3 regions of the Burkholderia cepacia complex sp. TUM26381 genome follow, and region 1 is predicted to be linked to each of the others. Evidence: riboswitches for the same ligand, from Rfam matches in the RefSeq annotation. Region 1 holds a riboswitch; each other region holds the start of a gene.

What was found. A riboswitch is a leader RNA that binds a small molecule or an ion and turns the genes downstream of it on or off. The one in region 1 is predicted to bind cobalamin.
Region 2: linked by a shared signal. The riboswitch ahead of ACWMMN_RS18710 (CbtB domain-containing protein) and the one ahead of cobG (precorrin-3B synthase) in region 1 are both predicted to bind cobalamin.
Region 3: linked by a shared signal. The riboswitch ahead of ACWMMN_RS23730 (TonB-dependent receptor domain-containing protein) and the one ahead of cobG (precorrin-3B synthase) in region 1 are both predicted to bind cobalamin.

The regions. Positions count from the first base shown of each region.
Region 1 covers NZ_CM172006.1:1,839,311-1,841,625, reverse strand. The annotation lists gene cbiE (precorrin-6y C5,15-methyltransferase (decarboxylating) subunit CbiE) at 1-324, opposite strand, end outside; gene ACWMMN_RS08610 (hypothetical protein) at 447-743, opposite strand; cobalamin riboswitch at 890-1,080, shown strand; gene cobG (precorrin-3B synthase) at 1,188-2,315, shown strand, end outside.
Region 2 covers NZ_CM172007.1:411,835-414,149, reverse strand. The annotation lists gene ACWMMN_RS18720 (LysR family transcriptional regulator) at 1-433, shown strand, start outside; gene ACWMMN_RS18715 (CbtA family protein) at 456-1,178, opposite strand; gene ACWMMN_RS18710 (CbtB domain-containing protein) at 1,192-1,401, opposite strand; cobalamin riboswitch at 1,435-1,572, opposite strand; gene ACWMMN_RS18705 (histidine phosphatase family protein) at 1,622-2,194, shown strand.
Region 3 covers NZ_CM172007.1:1,553,945-1,556,259, forward strand. The annotation lists gene ACWMMN_RS23730 (TonB-dependent receptor domain-containing protein) at 1-1,470, opposite strand, end outside; cobalamin riboswitch at 1,686-1,878, opposite strand; gene ACWMMN_RS23735 (AraC family transcriptional regulator) at 1,968-2,315, opposite strand, start outside.

The sequences.
Region 1 (2,315 bases):
CGCGAGCGACAGCGACGACGGCGCGGGCAGCACGCGCCATTCGTCGGGGGAAAGCTGGCGCGCGAGCGTCGCGCCGACGCCGAACAGCATCGGGTCGCCGCTCGCGAGCACACATACGGGCGAGCCGCGCCGCGCGAGCACGCCCGCGAGATCGAACGGCGACGGCCACGCTTCGCGTTCGGCACGCAGCCGTGCCGGCAGCATGTCGAGATGCCGTTTCGCACCGACCACGCGCATCGCGTCGAGCAGCGCGCGTCGTGCGCTGCGCCCGAGCCCCGCGTAACCGTCGTCGCCGATGCCCACTACCGTCAGCCACGCCGTCATGCACCCTTCCCCATCGTTCGATTTCCTGCCATGTGTTGCGATGCGCAGCCGCCGTGCCGCTGCGCGTTGTTCCGTTGACGGCCGCCGCCACCGCCTGCCCGGGCGCGGATGCGGCAGCGATTTCAGCCGCGCGGCATGCCGCCGAGATAGTTCAGCAAGGTCAGATACATGCCGGCGATCGATGCGACCAGCAGCCAGCCGAGCAGCAGCCACACGAGCGGCCGTACGCCGCCTCGCCGGAACAGCCAGGTTCCACCTGCCACGATCGGCACGACGAGGCCGGCGAGCCCGACATTCTTGGGCCACTCCGCGGACGGCGCAAATGGAATCAGCACGAATGCGAGCAGCATCCATGCGGGAATGGCCAGCAAGGCCAGCGCAATCCCCATGCCGAACAGCTCCGTCCTGCCGAGTTTCATCATTGCGGATCCCGGCGCGTCGCCGGTCGAATGCCGAGCCGCCAATCGTACCATCCACGCGACCGCTCGCAGTCCGCCACAGCCATGCTGCGACACGGTCCCGGCGCCAATCGCCGATGTCGGGCCGGTGCCGAAATCGGGTATCCTACGGCCGTTCGTTCGCCGGTGCCCTTCGGGGCCGAAGAGGGAACACAGGGCGCGTTGCGCGCCGCTGTGGCTGCCCCCGCAACTGTAGACAGCGAGCCGATCTCCCCCTCATGCCACTGGTTTCACCGGGAAGGCCGGGAGCCGGTGCCGACCTGTCAGCCAGGAGACCTGCCGGCCTGAAAGTGCGTGCGTGCCAGTCGGCGTCGGGCGGGGTGTACCGATGCGTTGGCCGCGGCGCGACACTGTCCCGGTATCCCGTTGAGTTCCGCCCCCGATTCGATTCCTGCGTCGCCCGCCGTGCGCCCGTCGGCTTGCCCGGGGCTCGTGCGCGTGGTCGCGGCCGCCGACGGCGGGCTGTGCCGGATCAAGCTGCCGGGCGGCCGGCTCGACGCGCGCCAGGCGCGTGCGATCGCCGCCGCCGCGCGTCAATACGGCTCCGGCGCGATCGACGCGACCAATCGCGCGAATCTCCAGCTACGCGGCATTCGCGACGGCGCTGCCGATGCGCTGACGCGCACCTTGCTCGACGCGGGGCTTGGCCCGCGCGTCGATGCGGCCGCGGACCCGGCCGCCGACACAGCCGCACTTGCTGCAAGCGACGACGTCCGCAACATCCTGCTCAGCCCGCTCGCCGGGCACGATCCCGCCGCGCTCGTCGACAGTCACGCACTCGCCCTTCCGCTGCTCGACATGCTCGCGCATGAGCCGCGCCGTGGCGAGCTGTCGCCGAAGTTCTCGATCCAGCTCGACGGCGGCGAATCGGTCGCGGCACTCGATCATCCGCATGACATCTGGCTGGCCGCATGGCGCCGCGCAGACGGTGCGGTACGCATCGCGGCCGGGCTGTCCGGCTGCCCGCCGGTCGCGGATGGCGACCGTCCTGCGTCGGTCGACGTGTCGCCCGACCAGGCTGTCGCGCTGGTCCGCGCACTGCTGCTCGCGTTCCTCGATCTCGCGCCGGCCGATGTCACGCGGATGCGTGCCGTGCTCGCGACAGCCGGCGAACGTGCGTTATTCGAGCGCGCACAGCACTACCTGCCCTTCCCGCTCGCGGCCGATCCCGCGCTCGCCGGCTGGCGGCGCATGCCCGCTCACCCGGCGCTGCGGTTCGGCGCGCACCCGTCGCTCGATGCGGCGCGCTGCAGCGTCGGCGTGCAATGCGTACTCGGGCGGCTCGACGCGGCGCAACTGGAACAGCTCGCCGCATTGGCCGAAGCCGACGGCGACGGCACGCTGTCGATGACGCCGTGGCAAGGCCTGTTTCTGCACGGCGTGCCGAACGAACGCGCACCGGCCACGCGCGACGCACTCGCGACGATCGGCCTCGTTTGCCAGTCATCCGACCCGCTTGCGACGTTCGTCGCCTGCACCGGCAGCGCGGGCTGCGCGAAAGCGCGCGCCGATACGAAACGCGACGCGCTCGCG
Region 2 (2,315 bases), on a different replicon from region 1:
TTCCGTGTTCGACTACGAGCAGGTGCTGGTGGTCGCCGACTCGCACCGGTTCGCGAACGCCGACTACGTGACGCCCGAGCAACTGACCGACGAGATCCTGATCACGTACCCGGTCGAAACCGACCGGCTCGACATCTACAACCAGTTCCTGACGCCGGCCGGCATCGTGCCTCGGCGGCACAAGTCGATCGAGACGACCGACATCATGTTGCAAATGGTGGCGAGCGAACGCGGCGTGGCCGCGCTGCCGAGATGGCTGGCCCACGAGTACGCGGACCGGATGCCGGTCGTGCCGGTCAAGCTCGGCAAGAAGGGAATCGCGAAGCAGATCTTCCTCGGCATCCGCGAAGCGGACGCCTCGATCGACTATCTGGCCGCGTTCGTCGCGCTGGCGCGCGAATCGACGTGGAGCGCGCCGCGCATGCTGCGCTAGGCGCGCCCGGTTGCGCTGCGCGTCAGGCGGCGCGCAGGCCGATGCGTTCGCTGCGCTCGACCCACGCGCCGAACAGCAGCCCGATCGTCGTCCACATGATCACCTGCATGCCGATAGCCGCAACGCGGAACTTCCACAGCACGGCCGCCGGGAAATCGGCCGGTAACTCGCTGACCGACGGCAGCCCGATCTGCACGGCCGCGATGATCGCGACAAACACGAGCCCGGCGACGATCGACGCGTTCCACTGGCCGAGCTTTGCCAGCAAATGGCGGCGCACGCTGACCGAGAACACCATCGTCGCGACCGAGATCGCGATCATCAGGAAAAACAGGCCCGTGCGATAGCCGATCGTGTCGGGATCGCCGACCGACGGCGGATTGGCCGGGTACTTGAGGTTCGGCACGATCACGAGCGCGATGAACGCCGCCAGCGCGAGCCACGCGGCCAGCGGTCGCGCGGGGAGGCGGCTGCCTCGCCCATAGGCAAACGCGAAGACCAGCGAGAACAGCCCGCCGAATGCCGCGCCGTAGGTCACGACACCCGTCAGCAGGCCGAGGCCGGCCTGCGTGTGACGGCTGACCAGTTCGGGCTCCGGTGCCTCGCCTTTGGCAGCGTCGGCTTTTTCTTCGAAGGAGATTGCCTGATCGACTTGCGGTTCGCCGACGATTTTCGCGAAACCGAACGTGAGGAGGCCCGCGGCGATGCCTGCGAGCATCCCGCGCATGAGCAGCTTTCCGACCATCTTGACCTCCGCGTCAGTGGCAGGGAAAGCCGAGCAGATGGCGGCCGTCGTGGACGAATTCGTGAACGTACATGCCCGGCACGAGCGACGTTGCGCCCTGTTCCGCGCCGACGAAATAAAGCGCGAGCAACAGGATCAGGCCGACGAATATGGCCCAGGGCAACAGTTCACGGACGGGGATGGGTGCCGGCACGACTGCCGGCTTCAGCACTGCTTCGCTCATGGATGCACCTCAGGGGAATCGCGCCCCGGCAAATGTTGGATGGGTACGAAGGCAGGTCTGGCTTCCGGGATCATCGATCACCGGTTACAGTGGCGCGACCGCGCCGGGATTGCACCGGCTTCCGCGTTTCGTATCGGGCGAATTGTACGCGCGAACGTTCGCGGAATGAAGGGACCGCTCGCGAACGATTGCCCCCGGCCCGGATCCTACGAAGCCCGACATGACCCTGCCTGCCACGCTGTACCTGATCGCGCATGCATCGACCCGGGCGATGCGCACCGGCACGTTTCCCGACGACGATCCGCTCGATGCACACGGGCTCGCCGAAGCCGCTGCATTGCGCGACCGGTGGGCAAGCATCGCCGGCTCACTCGCGCTGTGCAGCCCTGCACGCTGTGCACGGCAGACCGCCGACGCACTCGGTCTGCGCTCCGAAACTGACGACGCGCTGCGCGACATCGATTACCGAAACTGGCGCGGCAAGCGCTTGCACGACCTTGCACGCGACTTGCCGGACGAACTGGGTACGTGGATCGGCGACCCGTCCGCGGCGCCGCACGGCGGCGAATCGTTCGAAGCAGCCATGCGCCGCGTCGGCACATGGTTGAATGCGCTGCGACACGACCGCGACATCGTCGCGATCACGCATGCGCCGATCGTTCGCGCGGCCGCCGCCCATGCGCTGCGGATGGATTCCAGGGCGGCAACCCGTATCGGCGTCGCGCCGCTGTCCTGCACGACGCTCGTTGCATCGCCGGATGGATGGACGTTGATTGCGGACGGCAACGCGTAGGCCCGCATTGCGCTCACGATGTGGGCAACGATGCGTGCCGGTACGTCGCGTCACGAATGCATGCCTTCAATCACCTTACGCATCTGCAAGACACACCGTTCGTCCTCCCGACTGTCATCAA
Region 3 (2,315 bases), on a different replicon from region 1:
CAGGTTGCTGACGCGCGTGTCGTAGATCGCGGCGGTGAACGTGCCGTACGACGTGTTCGCGTCGAGCGCGGCCTCGACCGACGTGCTGCGTTCCGGGCTGAGGTTCGGATTGCCGTAGCCGGGGTAGTACAGGTCGTTGAAACTCGGCAGGCGGAACGCATTGCCGTACGACACGCGCGCCGTATAGACCGGCGTGATCGCCCACGACAGCGCGACATTGCCGGTGTTCACGCCTTGCCCGGCGATGATCTCGCGACGCCCCGCGAGGAACAGCGTCACGCTGCCGAGCGTGGCCGACTGATGCAGCGAGAACGCGGAGTCGTTGCGCGTCGGTATGCCGCCGGGCGCGTCGATCGGCAGGAACGCCTGTTCGCGCGTGAAGTCGTACCCGAGCTTGCTCTCGCCCGATAGCGGCAGGCCGAACAGGTGGAACCCGCGCTCCTGATGGGTCAGGGAGGTCGACGTGCTGATGCGCTGCGAATTGATCTGGTCGGTCGGGATGGCCGGATCGCTCGCGTAGAGGAATTGGCGATCGTTCGCATAACCGAACGACTGGTCGAACTGCGTATCGGGCGTGATGTCGAGATGGAACGCGAGACCGGTCGTCAGCTGGTGATCGAGCTGGCGGTTCGGATAGCCGCTGTTGTCGTAGGACAGGTCGGAGCGGTGATACAGCGCGAACGTCGAGACCGACCAGTTGTCGCGCGCGTAACCGAGGCGCGCATCGAGATCCTGCGCGTGATACGGATTGCGGCCGTCCTCGTGATACGGCAAGACCGGCCGCGTCGAATCGATGCCGGCCGTGTTGTACGTGTGCAGGCCGAGCGAGTAGGTGAGCCCGCCGAGCGCGGCGAGCGGCCCGGTCGACGGCACTGTGCCCGACGTGCGCAACTGCGTGTCGAACGTCTTGTTCGACCCGCCGCCGAACGACACGGTGGTCTGGTTCGGCTGGCTCGACGAGCGGCGCGTGAACAGCTGCACGACACCGCCCATCGCGTTGGCGCCGAACGACGCGGCGGCCGGGCCCGAGATCACTTCGACCCGTTCGAACGCTTCCGTCGGCAGGTCGGCCCACGGCGCGATGCCGGTGGTGGGCGAGCCGATGCGGATGCCGTCGATGAACACGGCGACCTGGCTCGCCGACGAGCCGCGGATGCTGACCGATGCGGACGAACCGGGGCCGCCGTTCTGCGAAACGGTCACGCCGGGCAGCGTCGCAAGCGCCTGAGTGATGCTCGGGTCGCTCGGCGACAGCCGGTCGAGGTCGGTTCGCGTGAGGACCTGGGTCGTCGCATAGCGCCCGTCGAACGATTCGGGCAGGCGACGCGTGTCGGTCACGCTGATCGTCGGCAGGTCGACGCTTTCCACCGGCTGGGGCGGCTGCTGGAGCGCGGTGTCGCCGGCGGCATGGGCGATCGGGGCGAGCAGCGCGGTGGCGGCGGACGTGGCGAGCAGATGGCGAATGTTCATGAGACAGCGGGAGAAGGCGTGTTGCGCGTACGGCGGTCGCGAGCGAAGGGCGGGCAGGTTGTGCATGCCGACGGCGTGTCGGTGCGACGCTTCCGGCTGGGAAGCGGATTCGGGAACGAAGGGCATCTGACGGATCCTGAGGTCGGGTCGTCCATGCAACGGGCGACCGCCAACGGCGGTGCTTGCGCATCGGGACACCCCGCCCGGTGCGGCTGCTGGACCTCGGGTCGATGGCAGGTCTCCTGGCTCGCGGGTCGTCATCCGTGCAGGCCTTCCCGGTTTCCCAGTGGCATGCAGTGGCACGGATTCGCCGCTCACAGTTGCGGGGGCAGCCGCAGTTTCGAGGCGTTGCCCCTCCTGCGTTCCCTTTTGATCCCGTCTCCGGGAACCATCAGCGCGCAAGGGTAATGGCGTGCGCTCGGGCGCGTCAATTGCCGCGCCGCGCGGGGATGCGAAAAAACGTCATTACCCGGCAACTGCTTTCCGAATCCTTTCGCTTATGCGCCGGTGTCGTGTTTTTCGTCTGAAGAATCGGGGTGATCGGGCGCCCAGCGCTCGCGCCGGAACCGGCTCGGCGCGACGCCGGTCCAGCGCACGAACGCGCGCCGGAATGCTTCTTCGCCGCCGAAGCCGAGATACGCGGCCACGCGCGTAATCGGCCAGTCCGTCTCGTGCAGGCATCGCCGTGCCGCATCGGCCAGGCATTGTTCGCGCAGCACGTGATAGCCGCTGTCTTCCGCCGCGAGCCGCCGCCGTAACGTCGCGTCGCTGACGCCGAGCCACGCGGCCAGTTCCGCGAGCGCCGGCAGCGCCTGTTCGCGCGCGAGCGCCGCATCGAGAAAACC